DNA from 2 places in the Globicatella sanguinis genome. Region 2 is predicted to be linked to the other one. Evidence: predicted binding sites of a transcription regulator. Region 2 holds the regulator's gene; the other holds the start of a gene.
The links. Region 2 encodes Rex, which represses fermentation and respiration genes when NADH is low (regulators of the CRP and FNR family bind a similar motif). Its sites were predicted from a motif close to TTGTGAANTANTTCACAA; they were not measured.
Positions count from the first base shown of each region.

Region 1: the regulator Rex is predicted to act here: its motif matches at 8,104-8,121, upstream of pflB (formate C-acetyltransferase).

Region 1 is NZ_CP126962.1:2,073,931-2,083,941, reverse strand. It holds gene dnaI (primosomal protein DnaI) at 1-205, opposite strand, end outside; gene CYJ72_RS09255 (DnaD domain protein) at 205-1,662, opposite strand; gene nrdR (transcriptional regulator NrdR) at 1,655-2,134, opposite strand; gene CYJ72_RS09245 (TM2 domain-containing protein) at 2,388-2,759, opposite strand; gene coaE (dephospho-CoA kinase) at 3,152-3,730, opposite strand; gene mutM (DNA-formamidopyrimidine glycosylase) at 3,772-4,626, opposite strand; gene polA (DNA polymerase I) at 4,964-7,621, opposite strand; gene pflB (formate C-acetyltransferase) at 8,142-10,011, shown strand, end outside.
Region 2 is NZ_CP126962.1:1,484,981-1,494,991, forward strand. It holds gene CYJ72_RS06460 (MATE family efflux transporter) at 1-575, shown strand, start outside; gene hprK (HPr(Ser) kinase/phosphatase) at 700-1,626, shown strand; gene lgt (prolipoprotein diacylglyceryl transferase) at 1,644-2,456, shown strand; gene CYJ72_RS06475 (NAD(P)H-dependent glycerol-3-phosphate dehydrogenase) at 2,469-3,488, shown strand; gene trxB (thioredoxin-disulfide reductase) at 3,817-4,758, shown strand; gene pcp (pyroglutamyl-peptidase I) at 4,878-5,522, shown strand; gene CYJ72_RS06490 (phospho-sugar mutase) at 5,602-7,323, shown strand; gene CYJ72_RS06495 (redox-sensing transcriptional repressor Rex) at 7,792-8,466, shown strand; gene CYJ72_RS06500 (prepilin peptidase) at 8,819-9,484, opposite strand; gene CYJ72_RS06505 (aminotransferase class I/II-fold pyridoxal phosphate-dependent enzyme) at 9,662-10,011, opposite strand, start outside.

The DNA.
Region 1 (10,011 bases), 590 kb from region 2:
CTTGATAAGCATCATATTCTAAGACAAACTCATTCAGTTTGGAAAGCGAATTTTGAATCATTTCTTGAGACACGGACTCATTATGTAAATGAACAAACTCTTGTACCGCTGGATGATTTAAAATATGACTCACTGTTTTTTTATATGTTTCATTAAAATGCGGTTCGTTTAAGAAGTTTTTTAATATTTCTTGAATGGTTTTCATTATTCATCCCGTCCTCTCTCAAATATTTGACCTAATTGACTACGTAAATCAACTTCCGATGGTTGTTCAACCGCTGGCGTATCGGTCGGCTGAGTATCCGATTGATTTTTTTGACTTTCTTGATTCTGTTGTGCCCAATAAGGCTGGCGCTCCGTTTTCTTTTGACGTTGATAGCTTTGATATGATTTATTATGATTTTGACGGTTTTCATATTGTTTTTGCTTCATCATACGATCTTTGGCTTTTTGATGAACAAAGGTCATTGCTTTCGCCACTGTGGTTAGCTGTTCTTGTTGCCATAAGTTAGCAATCCGTTCACTTTCACCTTTTTGAAAATCAGCACGATTCTCAATCATTAATAAATAATAGACTAAGAATGTTTGCACACTCTTTGGTAACTGCGAGCGCATCGCAATATTATGAACATACTGGATCTCATTACTAGAGACAAAACCATTTTTTGATTGCTTAATTTGTGTTAACAATACTTCGGGTGATACTTCTTCACACAGAGCCATGATTTCTAAATCAGCTTCTGAAAAATGAGGATACTGCTCTTTTAATGTTTGGATGGTCGTTTTTTTAACAATCTCTTTTGTTGGCTGTGACGAAGCGGGTGGAACATTGGTTGTTTGATGTTTATTCTTTTCGCTCATCCGTTGAGCAGCTAATTTTAACTCTTGATATTGAATAGCCGGTAACTCACTATCATAGCTTTCTAATAATAACTGACTAATCTGTTCTTCATCAAAGCCATATACTTTATGAATCGCCAATGTTTCTTGCTTTACCCTTGGCCCTAAAACTTGATGATCAATCCCCGCCCTAATTAATTTGCGCATTACTTGCATATAGTCAAAATCATCCACCACCGAGATAGAGGGTGGCTTTTGATCATGGTGTTGCAGATTATAACCATTTTTAGCTTCATAAGCTTGCGCTTGATAATCATTATGGATTGGCGTCATGATCGTTTCAAAGGAGACGGTCACTTCTTCGTATTCAGCCATTTCGATAGGAGCAACTTCCCATTGGCGCACTACTTCAAAAAATTCCACATCGCCTAATTGATTGATCAAGGCGTTACTTAATAAAGGATTGTCTAAAAAGTCTTTAATTAATAATGGGTATTGCATATCATAGAGCAACGTAGGATATAAAATCCCTTCACCCGTTTGTTTAAAGGTCTCAATTAAGCCGACTGCTTCTAAATGGAGGCGCGCATCATCGATTTTCCCTAACGAACCCGCGATATAAGGAAATAAACTCGAATGAACTTTTTGCGTTGAAATCTTTTGTTCATTGACCGGCTGTTGGAATAATAATAAATAAAAATTGACGGCATCCATCCCGATAATCGGTTGATACAATTGCACTAGGCTTTGCATTTGGATGGCCGACAGGGCTCCTTTATGTCTCACGATAAAGGGTTGGATTGGACTTTTTAATTCACTCATCGCTCTCTTGCACTTCACTTCGTGATTTCATCATGCTTTCCAATTCTTTCATAAACATTTCGCGTGATTGAAATTGACGGTAAACACTCGCAAAACGGATGTAACTGACTTCATCTAATTCTAACAGACGAGGCATCACATATTCACCGATTTGTTCGCTTGGAATCTCCGTGTCAGTATAATTACGGATATCATTTTCGACATCGGAGGCTAAACGTTCCATTTGTTCTCTCGTTATCGGACGTTTTTCTGCGGAACGAATAATCCCTCTTAATAATTTTTCGCGGCTAAATTCTTCACGAGTCCCATCCCGTTTGACTACAAGTAAAGGGGTGCGTTCCACTCGTTCATAAGTATTAAAACGGTACCCACAATTTAAACACTCACGACGACGGCGAATCGAAGTATCATCATCGACAGAACGTGAATCAATGACTTTTGTTTGTGAACTTTGACATTTTGGACATAGCATAAAAAGCGCTCCTCCTTTCTAAACACTGTTAGTTATTCCTATTGTAGCATATCTATACCGGCATTGACACTCTGAAAACCTCAGTTAGTTTCATGATAGTATGATGCGGTAGTGAAAGTTTTATGAGTTAAAAAATTGATTCTTAGACGCTTAGATTCAATAGATAGAGGTCATCTAACACTACCAATATTAAAAATAAATATTCAGTCAAAATATCATATTGCCTTCTGTTCGTCATCTAACGCAACAAATATTAAATATAAATATTGCCAAACTGGTCTGGTTGTCTAAATAACACTCCAATCAAATGGAAAAAAGCAAATAAGCTAGGCACAAAAGTCCATGAAAAGGCTAAATATAATAATCCTTGAACCCATTTGCCAGCGATAAATTTATGAACACCCAAGCCACCTAAAAAGAAAACTACTAAGAAATAAGTCCATTTACCAATCGCTTTACCATAAGGTGGGTACGGTGCTTGTTGATAGGGGTTCACCGGTTGTCCATATTGATTATATGTTTGATAGTGATTCATCTGTTGATAATAGCGTTTATTTCTGCGCTCATCTCTTCTTGACAAGATGAATAACACCACGAAAACAAATATTAAAAATAAAAAGTCCATCTTTTTTCTCCTTTTTGTCATGACAAGCACTGCACTTTGTTTGAATTTTGTGCTGTTAATCCTGTAATTTTCGTATAACTAAACTCATAAAATTGAGTTCGTATTTTAGCTTATTGATACCTATAACCTGTAGTTTCGATGTTGTGCTAGTTGTATTTAATCTATGTTGCGACGGTATGATAGTAATCCTCTTAAACCTTAAGTGCAACATTGTGGTAATAGTAATAACAAACCTCAATTGCGATATTAAGCCAGTAGTCTTAATAAACCTTAGTGGCGGAGCTATTACAATAGTCTTAACTATCCTCAGTTGAGACGGTGTGATAATTGCAGTATAAAGGTCGCTGTTTCGCCATAACGTTACTATTATGATTGGACCACCCATTACCTGATTATAATTCTTCTAATAACTGATCTATTTGACGGTATAAAGTGTCTAAGTCACCTTCATTATTAATGACGACGTCGGCTTTTTCCTTTTTAGCTTCTAAGGACCATTGGCTATTAATCCGTTGGTTGGCTTCTTGCTCTGTTAAGTGATTGCGATCCATTAGGCGTTGCAATTGGGTCATACGATTGACATAAACTAACCAAACTCGATCGACTTTTTGGTCATAACCTACTTCATACAACAATGGCACATCCACAAAGACAATCTCTGTTTCAGCTTTGGCGATTTGTTGGTCCATCCAATCCATAATCAAAGGATGTAACAAATGATTGAGTTGGTCGCGTTTTGCTTCATCCTTAAAAATAACACTGCCTAATAATTCCCGGTCTAATTGACCGTCACTTTTGACCATTTGGTGGCCGAAAGCATCAATCACTTTATCAATCCCAAGACTCATCGGTGCGACTACTGCTCGTGCCGCTTCGTCAGCATCAACGACCGTGTAGCCTTTTTGTCGCAGGTAATGCGAAACAGTTGATTTTCCGGTCGCAATACCACCGGTAATCCCAATTTTTTTCACCTCTATAACCCCTCCATTCTAGTTAAGGCTCTGATTAAATTCTAAGCCTCTTTAATGCATGCTACTGGCTGACAATGGCTACAAAAATGTGTCCCGCGGCCGGCAAATTGGATTTTACTGATTAATTGACCACAGCGTGGACACGGTTCTTCAGGTCGTCCATAAACTTGCAATTGTTCTTGATAGGTACCGGCTTCTCCTAATGAGTTTAAATACGTTCTCACGCTTGAACCACCGGCTTTGATGGCTGCCGCCATAATGTTTAAAATCGCATCATATAATTGTGCCACTTCTTGATCTGTTAAGCTGTTGGCTGGTCTAGTAGGATGGATTTTTGCTTCAAAGAGCACTTCGTCAGCATAAATATTACCCAACCCCGCCACGACTCTTTGATCTAAAAGTAATGGTTTGATTGGCTTTTTCAATTGACTTAATTGTGTTTTAAAAGTCGACAAATGGAATTGTTCCGCATTCGGTTCTGGCCCTAATTTACGTGCTAAGAAATAATCTTGTACGGCTTCAGGTGCGACTAATTCCATGCGACCAAATTTTCTTACATCGTGATAATGTAGTTGGCTACCATCATTAAAAAGAAAACGAACATGAGTATGCTTATCTTTAGTAGTCGGCACTTCATCAGCTGGGTAAAAATGGTATTTCCCTTCCATACGTAAATGTGAAATCATCGCCCAATCATCAAAGCGGAAAATTAAAAATTTTGCTCGTCTTTCAACCGTATTGATTTGTTGACCTTTTAAATGCTCAATCCAGTCTGATAAAGGTTGTTCGGTCACGATAATTCGATCCCAATCAATCACAATGTCCTGGATGACTTTCCCTTGCACCAAGTGAATTAGCCCTTGACGGACACTCTCGACTTCTGGTAATTCTGGCATCTTAAAACTCCTTTAGTAAAACCGCTCATTAAAGTCTTTATTTATGCTAAGCGGTACCCTCATATAATAATTTGATTCTATCAAAGGTTATTACTGTTATCAATGTTTCACCTGCATTTCCTTGATGTTACGGTCTATTTGATTTCAATATTTAGTAGCAATCACTATTTACCTTGTAGAAATTATGCTTCGTAGACAGATAGCCTTTTACATTGATTCAGCTAATTATCACGATGAGGCCGATTCATCGTGTAAATTGTAATGATACTTTAAGCCTTATTTTCTTCTATAAACCATAAAAGACAAGACCCATAATCAGTCTTGTCCATCATCTCTTTTATTTTAATTCATACCAGTTTTCACCTTGATTGGCTTCCACTTTTAATGGCACTGCTAATTCAACAGCCCCTTCCATTACTTCTGGCACTAACTCCGCTAGTCGTGCCATTTCTTCTGCTGGCGCTTCTAAAATTAACTCATCGTGCACTTGTAATAATAATTTGGCTTGTAAGTTTTCTTTCGTGATGGCCTCATCTAGGCGAATCATTGCGATTTTTATAATATCAGCAGCCGAACCTTGAATCGGTGAGTTCATCGCGGTTCTTTCAGCAAATGAGCGGATATTAAAGTTGGAAGAATGTATATCCGGTAAATAACGACGACGGTTAAACAAGGTCGTAACATAGCCATCTTCCTTGGCTTGTTTGACAATCTCTTTCATATACTCGGCTACCCCTGGATATTTATCAAAGTAGGTGTCGATAAATGTTTTCGCTTCTTTACGCGTGATGTTTAAGTTTTGTGATAAACCATAATCACTAATACCATAGACAATTCCAAAGTTAACAGCTTTCGCTTGGCGACGGTGATTGCTGGTAATCGGTTCATCTTCTGGTAAACCAAAGACACGGCGAGCGGTCGCTGAGTGGATGTCTTCATCATCGATAAAGGCTTGACGCATGTGCTCATCTTCTGAAATATGGGCTAACACGCGTAACTCAATTTGTGAATAATCCGCTCCCAATAATTGCCATCCTTCATGACTTGGTACGAAGGCTTTGCGGATTTTACGCCCTTCTTCTAAGCGAATAGGAATGTTTTGTAAGTTAGGATCGGTACTACTTAAACGACCGGTTTGGGTCAGTGTTTGGACAAAACGCGTATGGATTTTGCCGTCTTCTTTAATAAAGCGTGGTAAGCCCGCTAAATAAGTCCCTTGCAATTTCGCAATTTGGCGATAATCCAAAATCTTCTCGACAATTGGATGCTGGTATTTTAATTTTTCTAACACATCTGCTGCCGTACTGTAACCGGTCTTAGTCTTTTTAATCACGGGTAAGCCTAGTTCATCAAATAAAATTTCACCTAATTGTTTGGGTGAATTGACATTAAATTCACGGCCCGCTAACTCATGGATTTCTTTTTCCATATCGGCCATGCGTTCTAATAATAAAGTATTCATCTCGTCTAAGACTGCCGCATCGACTTTAACCCCTTCAATTTCCATCTTCGCTAAGACAACAGCCAATGGCATTTCCATGGTCAAGAAAAGTTCGGTAGCCGCTACAGCTTCTAATTTTGCTAAAAGCGGGTCTTTGACTTGTTCATACGCTTCGACTTTATTGGCTACATGTTGGTTGACAATTTCAGCGTCTTCTGGGACGGCTAATTTAGCACCTTTGCCATAAATACTTTCATCAAGTTGCACCGTTACCGGTAAGCCTAAAAAGCTTTGAATGGCTTCAATATGTTGGTCTTGGCTTTGTTCCGCTAAATAAGTCGCAATCGAGACATCAAAGGTCACATGTTGTAAAGAGGCTCCAAAACGGGCTGCAATCACCATATCTTTTTTGGTATCATAGGAAACTTTTTCAGTTAACTCCTTGGCTAACCATTCTTTAAACAAGGCTGAATCAAAAGCTGTTTTTGCTTCCGTGACAAAGACTTGATGGGATACTAAATCTGACCAAGTGACTTTGACCACATCTGCAAAATGATAGTTTTCTTCAATCGTTTCAAAGTGAATCGCTGTTTGATCAGGTAAATGCTCTTCTTTAATCACTTCTAAGTAAATCACTTCATAATCGGATTCCATCACTTCTGACGCATCGCTAATTACTTCTTCACTGCCTAAAGCTGATAGGAAGCTATTAAATTCCATTTGACGATAAAACTCTGTTAAAGCGTCGATATTTTTCTCATTCATCGTAATATCGTCCACTGAAATGTCAATCGGTGCTTCTAATAAAATACGCGCCAAGTCTTTACTCATGCGGGCATTTGCTTCATCGTTAATAATGTTTTCTTTCATTTTAGAAGGTTTTAACTCATCTAAACGTTCATACATCGCTTCAACCGTTCCAAATTGATGTAATAATTTTAGTGCCGTCTTTTCACCAATACGGGTGATACCAGGATAATTATCGGATGAATCGCCCATCAAGCCCTTCATATCGATAATTTGTTCAGGGGTAATATCATACTTTTCACGAATTACGGCAGGGGTATACGGTTCTAGATCACTCACCCCACGGCGTGTAACATAAACTGTCGTATTCTCATTAGCTAATTGGATTAAGTCTTTATCTCCTGAAATCACCACGACTTGATCGTCCTTATCTGCTTGATTGGATAAAGTTCCAATAATATCATCTGCTTCATAACCTAAGACATCATAGTGTTTAATGCCATAAGCATCCAGTAAAACTCTAAAATAAGGCATTTGCTCTTTAAATTCACTCGGTGTCTTTTGACGTCCACCTTTGTATTCTGCATATTTTTCAGTACGGAATGTCCGCTCACTTTTATCAAACGCTACTAATACATGGGTGGGTTCAAATTGTTGTAACACATTATCTAACATGCGATTAAAACTATATAAAGCATTAGTATGCAATCCTGAACGATTTTTAAAGCGTTCCAAATCTAAAATCGAATAGAATGCACGAAATGCTAAACTACTTCCGTCTATTAAGACAATTTTTCGTTGGGCCATAATAATCTCCTTCTTGATTTTCTCTTCTCCATTATAACAAATTGTCCTTTATTACACATCTTTAATGTTAAAGACGAGCATTTTCTTTTTTTAATCGGTGTCAACCCTTTCTGCCATTGCAATTATTTTCTTTTTTTATTCGAAAAAAAATAAAAGCAAGCTGTATTAATCGTGAAAACCAGACGATAGACCGACGTCGCTATGAAATTATCAAAGATTACTCAAATTTAGTATAAATTATTTTCATAAAAGAATGATATTAATAAAGGAAAACTGTTTATATATTGTGAAAAAGAAAACCAACTTCACAAACTTATAAATGAAAATTATTTGTAAAACCCTATCAAAGTGGTACAGATAAAAACTTTTTATAGTAACTGTTCCATCGTTTTGAAACAGAATTATTGTATTATCAGTGTTTAAAGACGGTTTTGGCCTTGACGGACTGTGTTATTTTCCGATACAATGTAAGTGTAAAAACATTGTGAATCAATTTTCAAAAAAACAGGAGGAAAAAGAAATGACAGAAACAATGACAAAAGCATGGGAAGGTTTTAAAGGGACTGCTTGGCGTGAGAATACTGACGTTGGTCAATTTATTTTAGATAACTACACAGAATATACTGGCGACGAATCTTTCTTAGCTGAAGCAACAGAAGCAACTCAAAAATTAAACAAGACTTTCGAAGATTTATTAGCTTATGAAGTTGAACATGGCGTAGTCGATATGGAAGAAAAAATTGTTTCAACTGTATTAGCATACCCTGCTTCATACATCGACAAAGACTTAGAAAAAATCGTTGGTTTACAAACTGATAAACCATTAAAACAAGGCTTAAACCCATTCGGTGGCGTTCGTATGGCGAAACAAGCATTAGAAGCTTATGGCTACTCATTAGATCCAGAAGTTGAAATGCAATTTACAGAATGGATCCAAACACATAACCAAGGTGTATTCGACGTTTATGATGCTGACATCCGTGCTGCTCGTTCAAACAAAATCATCACTGGTCTTCCAGATGCTTATGGACGTGGACGTATCATCGGTGACTACCGTCGTGTGGCATTATACGGTACTGACTTCTTGAAAAAAGAAAAATACAGTGACTGGGTTGCTATGGAACGCGAAATGTATACTGAAGAAGAAATGCAATTACGTGAAGAAATTTCTAAACAATATCGTGCTTTAGAAGAAATTGCTCAATTAGGTGACATGTATGGATTTGACTTACGTCAACCTGCAAAAACAGCTCAAGAAGCTATTCAATGGACTTACTTAGCCTTCTTAGCTGGTGCAAAACAAACTAACGGTGCTGCTACTTCTTTAGGTCGTATGGACGCATTCTTCGATATTTATATCGAACGTGACTTACAAGCTGGCTTGATTACTGAACAAGAAGCTCAAGAATTAGTTGACCACTTCGTAATGAAATTACGTATGATTCGTTTCGCACGTACACCAGACTTCAACGAAGTATTCTCAGGTATGCCAACTTGGGTTACCTTATCAATCGCTGGTATGAACAATGATGGCCGTTCATTAGTTAACAAAACATCATTCCGTGCATTACACACATTATATACAATGGGTGAATCACCAGAACCAAACTTAACGATTTTCTATAACGAAAAATTACCACGTGCTTACCGTGAATATTGTGCAAAAGTGTCAATTGATACTTCAGCTATCCAATATGAAAACGACGAAGTAATGGCTAATGTAATGCATTCAACAGATGCTGCTATTGCATGTTGTGTGTCCCCTTCAGTTATGGGTAAAGAACATCAATACTTCGGAGCTCGTTTCTCTGGACCTAAAGCCTTATTATATGCTGTATCAGGTGGGGTTGATGAAAAAACTCGTAAAACTGTTATTAAAGGTTTAGAACCAATTAAAGGTGACTACTTAGAATATGACGAGTTAATGGAAAAATTAGATAAAGTTATGGACTGGACCACTAAAGTTTATGTTCGTGCATTAAACATTATCCACCGTCAACATGACCGTTATGCTTATGAATCAACTCAAATGGCGTTATTAGATTCACATCCACACCGCTACTTTGCAACAGGTATTGCTGGTTTAGCATTAGTTGGGGATATGTTATCAGCTGTTAAATACTCTAAAGTACGTATTGTTCGTGACGAAGATGGATTCCCAGTTGATTATGTTGTTGAAGGTGAACAATTCCCTACATTCGGTAACAATGACGACCGTGTTGACTCATTAGTAACTGGATTCTTACATGACTTTATGGAACGTTTACGTAAATTACCTACTTACCGTAATGCTGAAATTACCACTTCAATCTTAACCATCACTTCTAACATCGTGTATGGTAAAGCATTAGGTAATGTATTTACAGGTTCTAACCCTGAAGTAGTTGGTT
Region 2 (10,011 bases):
CTTTATCGAGTATCGTCGCGATGTTTGGCACGGTTCAAATAGCTGCTAATGGCATTGGACAAAGTTTTTGGTCGGTGTCTGCTTTATTTTCTTTATCGATGGGACCTGCTTTTATAACCGTTATTGGTCAATGTATTGGTGCTGGTGATTATCAGGCAGCTGATTATTATTTTAAAAAATTAAGTCGTATCGCTTATGTAGGATGTTTTATTTGGAATGCTGTCTTTACAGCGATGATGCCCTTTATTTTAACTTTTTATAGTCTAACGCCGGAAACGACGCGTTTAGTAATTATTTTATGTTTGATTCATAATTTCTTTAACTTTTTGATGCATCCTTCGGCATTCGCTTTATCCAGTGGGTTAAGGGCTGCGGAGGACGTAAAATATGCGATGTACGTTTCTATTTTAGCGACTTTTGTCGTAAGGGTCGTGTTCTCAATTATATTAGGTATTTGGTTACAATGGGGAGTAATCGGGGTTACTTTTGCGATGTGCTTTGATTGGATATTCAGAGCTGTTTTTATAGAATTGCGTTATCGAAGTGGTAAATGGAAAAACTTTAATGTTATTTAAAACAGAGTGTTAAATCAGTGAGTTAAAATTATCACTATGCGTAACACTAAGATGATAAATGTGTAGCGAAATCAAGGTAATTATGATACCATCAAATTAAATAATAAACGTTGGAGGTCCCGCCATGAATTCAGTGACGGTTAATGAGATTGTAGAAACATTAAATGTAAATTTTATTTTTGGAGAAGATTTTGGTGATCGTGAAGTAACGATAAGTGAAGTTTCAAGACCGGGTTTAATCTTATCAGGTTATTCAGAATTCTATCATGCAGATAGAATTCAATTAATTGGCCGTACAGAGTCCCGTTTTTTAAATTCCAAATCCTCTCAAGAACGTGTCGAAATATTTGAAAGAATGATTCAGCCGAACACACCGGCGGTTATTTTTACTCATATGGAAAAGGTTCCGGAAGAAATAATCCCGGTAGCAACCCGAGTGGGAATGCCTATTTTAGGAGCGCCATCCAAAACAGGACGTGTGCATGCTAATTTAACTAATTTTTTAGAAGGGCAATTAGCTGAACGTTTATCAAAGCATGGGGTTTTTGTAGAAGTGTTTGGGATGGGGGTTATGTTAGTCGGTTCAAGTGGTGTAGGTAAATCAGAAACAGCCTTAGAATTGGTACAAAGAGGCCACCGTTTAATCGCTGATGATCGTGTTGAATTATTTATGATTGATGAATTAACGCTTGTCGGTGAAGCACCTGAAATTTTAGAAAATCTATTAGAGATTCGTGGATTAGGAATTATTGATGTCATGAATTTATATGGTGTTTCAGCTATTCGTCGTTCTAAACGATTGGAATTAATTATCGACTTAGTGTTAGATGATGGTACCGTAGAATATGATCGCTTAGGTTCTAAACGAGAAACGGAGCAGATTTTTGATGTGTTAGTACCAAAAGTACGTATCCCAGTTAAAACGGGTCGTAACTTAGCGGCTATCATTGAATCAGCTGCTATGAATTTCCGTGCGAATTCTTTGGGTTATAATGCTACGGAAGCATTTAATCGTAAATTAGATGAATTAATTCGCAAAAATAACCAATAAGGAGTTTTGATCAACGGATGATATTAGGACAATTGTCGCCTATTGCTTTTGAATTATTTGGTTGGCCAGTTCATTGGTATGGCATCATTATTGGGTTAGGAATACTTTTAGCCTATCTATTAATTGGTGCTGAGGCGCGAAAAAAACAACTTGATGGTGAAAAAATGTCAGATTTAATTTTTTGGACAATTATCATCGGGTTTATTGGTGCAAGAATTTATTATGTACTCTTTAGATTAGATTTTTACTTAGCGAATCCAACCCATATTTTTAGTATTTGGGAAGGTGGCATTGCGATTTATGGAGGAGTACTTGCTGGTATTATGACAATCTATTGGCTAACGAAGAAATATCAATTGCCATTCATTACTACGCTAGACGTTGCCGCTCCTGGTGTATTATTGTCGCAAGTCATTGGTCGTTGGGGAAACTTTATGAACCAAGAAGCTTACGGCTATGAAGTTTCTCGTGATTTTTTAGAGAAATTAAGATTACCCGAATGGTTAATTGAACAAATGCATATTAACGGCGCGTACCATCATCCAACCTTTTTATATGAATCGGTATGGAATTTTCTCGGATTTATCATTTTAATTATTTTGAGACGAATTCCAGGATTTTTAAAAGATGGCGAAGTCGCAGCAGGCTATTTATTGTGGTATGGTCTTGGTCGAATGGTAATAGAAGGGATGCGTACAGATAGTCTCTATTTAGGACCATTGCGTGTTTCTCAATGGTTAGCGGGAGTGTTTGTCATCTTATCGATTGTCTTTATTTTATGGCGAAGAAAAGATTTGTTGGTATCGGATTATACTGACAACCGATATTAGGAGGTTTTTATCGTGAAAGTAACAGTTTTAGGAACGGGTTCTTGGGGAACGGCTTTAGCTAAAGTACTGGCGGAAAACAATCATGAAGTATTAATTTGGGGACGAGATTTACGTGTCGTTGAGGAAATTAAACAAGATCATACTAATAGTCGTTATTTAAAAAAGACTCATTTACCAACGACATTAGTAGCGACTGATGATTTTGAAGCTGCTGTCCAACGTGCTGAAGCTATTTTGATTGTGATTCCAACACATGCAATGAGAGAAATCGTTCAACGAATCGAAGCAGTTCTTCAAGATCAATCCACTAAACCGCTAATCATTCACGCTACTAAAGGATTGGAACCTCACACGCATTTACGAATGACTCAAGTCATTGAAGAAGTGTTAAAAGCGCAAGGTTATCCAGAACCAGTGGTGCTTTCTGGACCGAGTCATGCTGAAGAAGTCGCGCGCCGAGATTTAACAACGGTTACGGCTGCTAGCGAGAATCTTAAGGTGGCACAAAAAGTCCAAGCACTCTTTATGAATCAGTATTTTAGAGTGTATACGAATCAAGATGTATTGGGTGTTGAACTAGGAGCAGCGTTAAAAAATATCATTGCCTTAGGAGCAGGGATTTTAGTGGGCTTAGGTTATGGCGATAATGCCAAAGCGGGGCTGGTGACTCGTGGGTTAGCTGAGATTACCCGTTTAGGGGTCAAATTAGGGGCGGATCCATTGACATTTTTAGGACTAAGTGGTGTAGGCGATTTAGTGGTCACTTGTACGAGTCCTTATTCCCGTAACTGGCAAGCAGGAAACTTATTAGCTCAAGGTCTGACTAAAGAAGAGGTTGCTCAAGAAATTGATATGGTAGTAGAGGGTATCACGACGACAGCGGTGGCCTATGATTTAGCTAAAGAAGAGCAAGTGGAAATGCCCATTACCAATGCTATTTATTCAGCCTTGTATCAAGGAGTTCCAGTACGCGAGGCAGTTGAAGGATTAATGTTGCGCGAAGGTAAACAAGAAGCAATCAGTCAAGATTAAGTGAGTTGATTACCATCTGGTTCAGGTTTGGACCTTATGATTGAATCAAATGCTGTGAAAATACAAACAAAAGGTTGAGCGGAAAACGCGTAGCAATTCGAGAGAATTCTATTCTAACTGGATTGCAATTCGCTGCATATCAAAGTGAAGATTATAAAATAGTTTTTTATGGCGAAATTATACGGGGTGGGCTAGCGAAGTGAAATTCCTTGAATTTTCTACGTCTAGCCTACTCTTTTTAGTCAGTTTGCAATCAAGCAAAAAAATATTCAAAAGTGAATACTCGTGGTAAGATGGATAAGAAATCAAAATAGAAAGTGTGAAATGAATGACAACTGTAGATAAAGAGATTGTTCAGGCCGATGTCATCATTGTCGGAGCTGGTCCAGGAGGACTAACGGCCGCATTGTATGCTTCAAGAGCAAATTTAGAAACGATTATTATTGAAAAAGGGATGCCAGGTGGCGAGATAAACAATACTGCCGATGTTGAAAACTATCCTGGATTTAAATTAATTAGTGGACCTGAATTGGCGAACCATATTTTTGAAAGTGCTATGGCTTTCGGGGCAGAGCATATTTATGGCGATGTGGAAAAAATAGAAATCGATGCCTTAACTAAAAAGATCCACACCAGCAAAACAATCTATCAAGCGCCAGTCGTTATTGTTGCGACGGGAGCTAATCATCGAAAACTTGGTGTGCCAGGTGAAGAACTGTTAGCGGGTAAAGGTGTTTCTTATTGCGCGGTCTGTGATGGCTTCTTCTTTAGAAATCGTCATGTTATCGTCGTAGGAGGCGGTGATTCTGCTGTTGAAGAGGGAACTTATTTAACACAGTTTGCTGACAAAGTAACGATTATTCATCGTCGAGATGAGTTGCGTGCGCAAAAAGTATTGCAAAATAGAGCCTTTGCGAATGAAAAAGTGAATTTCGTTTGGGACACTGTAGTTGAAGAAATTATCGGTGAAAATAATGTCGAAGGTGTAAAAGTCCGCAATGTAAAGACCGATGAAACCAGTACAATTGAAGCCGATGGTGTGTTTGTGTATGTTGGATTAATACCAAACTCTGATACTGTAAAAGAATTGAATGTTACTAATGAAGAGGGATGGATTGTGACCAATAATCAAATGGAAACAAGCGTACCAGGTTTGTTCGCTGTTGGCGATGTACGTCACACTAACTTACGCCAAATTGCGACTGCCGTTGGCGATGGTAGTCAAGCTGGACACATGGCTTATCAATACTTAATGAGTTTAAAAGATTAAGCAAATAATACGATAAGAAGGAGTGTTGCAATGATTAACAATAGCAGTGGAAACTAAGATTTTCATTTTCTATTTTAATCATTACGACACTTTTTTCTTTGTTAAGGAGAGAAAGTATGATGAAGAAAATACTGGTAACAGGGTTTGATCCATTTGGTGGCGAACAGATTAATCCAGCACTAGAGGCGATTAAACGATTGCCAATGTTGATTAATGATACTCAAATTGTAACATATGAAATACCAACCGTATTTCATAAAAGTGGTCGCTTATTACAAGATTATTTGCTGAAAGAACAACCGGACGCGGTGCTCTTAGTAGGACAAGCCGGAGGACGTTCAGCAATTTCTTTAGAAAGAGTCGCCATTAACATGGATGATGCCCGCATACCGGATAATGAAGGCAACCAACCGATTGATGAAGTGATTAATCCCCAAGGCTCACCTGCTTACTTTAGCACATTACCCATCAAGCGTGTCGTTCAAGCGCTAAAACAACATCAAATTCCAGCTATTGTTTCTAATTCAGCAGGGACCTTTGTCTGCAATCATTTAATGTATTACTTATTAGATACATTAGCGGCTCAAAAAGCGAATGTTATTGGTGGATTTATGCATATTCCATATTTACCTAGTCAAGTCGTAGACCAACCCAATCAGCCTTCGATGTCATTGGAGCAGATAGTAAAAGCGATTGAAATCACTTTAGCAACGATTATTAAAAATCAGCATGACCTCAAAATTACTGGAGGAACAGAAGTCTAAAAAGCACTATTATAAATTTTTATAGTAGTTTTTTGAAAATCATGGTATACTGAAAGCGAAACGAGAGGAGTGATAACGTATGTCATGGCATAATACGTTGGAAACGTGGAAAAATTTTGATGGTTTAGATGAAGCACTTCGATCAGAAATCGAAAGTATGGATGAAGCAACTTTTGAAGATGCATTCTCAACTAGTTTAAGTTTTGGAACGGCTGGTATGCGTGGTGTATTAGGTGCAGGACCTAACCGTATGAACCTTTACACAGTTCGTCAAGCGACAGCAGGATTAGCGCAATTAATCATTGAAAATGGTGAGGAAGCAAAAAAACGTGGTGTCGCTATCGCTTATGATTCACGACATTTTTCTCCAGAATTTGCAATGGAAGCCGCTCTTGTTTTAGGGAAACAAGGGATTAAGAGTTATGTGTATGAAAGTTTAAGACCGACACCGGTTCTTTCATTTGCTGTGAGACATTTAAATGCCTTCGCTGGTATCATGATTACAGCCAGTCATAACCCAGCAGAGTATAATGGTTATAAGGTATATGGCGCGGATGGTGGACAAATGCCACCAGAAGATGCAGACAATTTAACGAAATATGTACGTGCGATTGAGAATCCATTAACGGTTGAAGTCGGTAATAAAACTGAATTGTTAGGTTCAGGAATTATTGAGATTATTGGCGATCTTGTGGATCAAGCTTATTTAGAAGAAATGAAAGCTGTGACCATTAATCAAGAATTAGTCAATGAAATGGCTGACCAAGTCAATATTGTTTATACACCATTACATGGAACAGGTTTATATTTAGGGATGAAAGCTTTAGAACAAGCCGGTTTCAAAGATATTAAGGTGGTAGAAGCACAAGCAAAACCAGATGGCGATTTCTCAACTGTTGCATCACCTAACCCAGAATCTGATGCCGCTTTCGATTTAGCCGAAGAATTGGCGGTTAAAGTGGATGCTGATATTATTTTAGCGACAGACCCAGATGCAGATCGCTTAGGAGCAAAAGTAAAAACGGCGGATGGAACCTATCAATTAATTACCGGGAACCAAATTGCTTCATTGATGTTAGACTATATTTTAAACGCCTTACAGCATAAAGGAGCACTACCTGAAAATGGTGCAGCTGTTAAATCAATTGTTTCGACTAATTTAGCGGATGCCATTATGGAAAGTTATGGCCTAACGATGGTAGAAGTATTAACTGGATTTAAGTTCATTGCAGAAAAAATTCAACAATACGAAGAAACAGGTGAACATACATTCTTAATGGGGTTTGAAGAAAGTTACGGTTACTTAATCAAGCCATTTGTACGTGATAAGGACGCGATTCAAGCATTAGTAGTGTTAGCTGAATTAACAGCTTATCATAAGAAAGAAAGTCGCACTTTAGCAGATGCGATTAACCAAATGTATGAAAAATATGGTCATTTCTATGAAAAGACGATTTCACTGTCTTTCCCAGGGTTATCTGGTCAAGCAAAAATGAAAGAATTAATGGCGAATATTCGTCAAGAAGGTATCTCAGAAATGGGTGGACTCGCAGTTGAAAAAACGGCTGATTATTTAGCTGGAACATTAAAGTTAAGCGATGGTAAAGAACGTCAATTAGCGTACCCATCATCTGATGCTTTAAAATATACTTTAGCAGATGGCAGTTGGGTTGCCTTTAGACCAAGTGGTACAGAGCCTAAAATTAAATTATATTTAGGAACAACCGGTCAATCTAAAGTTGAAGTAGAAGAAAAAGCAGAAAAATTAGAAACAGCGATTCAAGAATTAATTGGAGAATAGCAATAATACTGAGTAGAAATTTAGTAACTTCTACTCAGTTTTTTTCTTATGAGAGCGGGTAAGAAGTTGAATTTTAATTGGTATTCGATTCATCTGTTCCCCCCCGCATAGTTGAGGCCACTCGACCACTGCGCTTTGAAATAAATAGATATGCCTGAACAGAATTTAAAAAGTTTTGCCCAGCCTCGATGCTCTGTCTATTGAAGAGTCAAGTTGAGGCCACTGACTTTACGCTCTAAAAGAATTAGCAGAAACCAAATATAATTTTTAAAGTTTCTGCCTGACCTCATAACACTCTTACGATAGCTTCCATAATCATCTTATAAGATAATGAATCCTTTTACGAAAGTAATTGTGATTTTATATACAAATAAGTAAAAGTCACTAGCTATCTTTGTGAAGTTTTGCTATAATCTTGATAGTTATAATAGTTTATAACATTAGATTAGTGAAAAGGTAGGGGAAATTATGCACAAGGATATACCAAAAGCGACTGCCAAGCGATTACCAATCTACCATCGCTATTTACGATTTTTACATAATGCAGGGAAAAAGAGAATTTCATCAACTGAATTAAGTGAAGCCGTGAGAGTTGATAGTGCAACCATTCGACGCGATTTTTCTTATTTTGGGGCATTAGGAAAACGTGGCTATGGCTATGATGTAGATTATTTATTAGATTTCTTTAGTAAGGCATTGAATCAAGATCGCTTAACTTCAATCGGTTTGATTGGTGTTGGCCATTTAGGTAATGCTTTATTAAATTATAATTTTAGAAAAAATAATAATGTGCGTATTGGGGCAGCATTTGACGTTAATCAAGACTTAATTGGAAAAATATTATCTGGAGTTCCAGTTTATTCCATGGATGAATTAGAAGAACAAATCGAAGCCCAAGCAATTGAAGTGGTCATTTTAACTGTTCCTCAGGAAGTAGCACCAAAAGTAGTGGAACGTCTCGTTAATGTAGGCATTAAAGGAATTATGAATTTTACGCCACTTCGATTTGATGTGCCGAAATCGGTCAGAATTCAAAATGTTGACTTAACGACAGAACTTCAAACGCTATTATATTTCATCGATAGTAACATTGAAAATGATGATGATGACTATATGGATGTTCCATATAATTTCTCATTTTAACTTGGTAAATAATAGTTGAGTAGGTAGCCGAAGGGAAAATTTTGAGATTTTCTACTTCCTACCTACTTTTTTTGCTCTTTGTCAAATGGTGTGAATGGGAGTGGGCAAGAAGTGAAAATCAGTTGATTTTCGCTTCGTCGGCCTACCCCCGCACAGTTGAGGCCACTCAACCACTGCGCTTTTAATTAACGCACAATAACGAGATTGAATTTTCCAAGATTATACTCAGCTATCTTAAGACGCCATTTGATACCACTCAACCACTGCGCTTTGAAATAAATGGATATGCCTGAACAAAATTTAAAAAAATTTTGCCCACTCCCACTTACACCAAAAAGTATAGAGCCCTTTTTTATAAGAGTAAACAAAATAGATAACTGATTGCGATGCTAGGGATAAAAGGAATGGCATTCCAGCGTTTGATGTGGTGATATTGTAATATGGAATAAAGAAGGCCGAACAAGGCTGCGCCTAAGATGAAATAAGGGATGGTCATTTCTTCTAAAGTGCAAGCTAATAAGCCGATTATTTTGGCATCTGCTCCTCCAAAAGACGTAGGGCGATAATAAATGATTGTTTCCAATAATAACCATATAACGACTGCAACCCACAGTGACTGTCTATTAAACAGACAAAGAACGACTAAGATGAATAATCCCCACCAATTGACTTGTAAATGAAAATAATCCTCAATGCTTAATAAAAGTAACCAACAAATAATGAGTGATAATAGATAACCTTCGTAAAGGTTATTGAATTGTAAATAATAAAGAGAAAGACCAAAGCAACCACCCAGTAATTCAAGAAAAAAATAATTACGATTTAAGCTCGCGTGACAATGACGACAGGTTCCTTTTAATATTAAAAATGATACCAAGGGCATCAGATCGATTGCTTCTAATGCGTGATGGCAGTTATCACAATGAGAACGACGTGTAAAGTTGATAGTTTGTTCACTGGCTATACAGGTAAAAAATGAAGCCAGACAAGTCCCAATTATAAAGAGTAGTACTGTCATTTTACAACCTCCTACTGATAGATACGCTATTTGAACTTAAAACATTTATCTAAATTCAATTTTTTAAACGAATTAAGTAGCAACAAAATCAAGATCAGCATCAAAAAACCTCAAATGTCCACTGGTTGATACCGTTACATTTGAGGTTATTACATTTATATTAAAGGATAGCGATTATTACGAAGGTTGATGCTCTTTTACAAAAGCAGTAATACGTTTCATTGCCTCTTTTAAAGTCTCAAGACTAGCGGCATAGCTGACTCGGAAGTGATCTTTACCGGCTGGTCCAAAACCTGAACCTGGTACAACGCCTACTTTGGCTTGATGTGCTAAATCTAAACAGAAATCACGATCATTGCCTTGGTACCAATCAGGAACTTTAACAAATAAGTAGAAAGCACCTTGAGGGTTTAAAGTTTCAATATTTATTTCTTTAAAAGCTTTCATTAAGAAATCACGGCGTTCTTTATAAATGGCGCGCATTTCTTCGCTAGCATCGTCTCCGTTGTCATATGCGACAATACTAG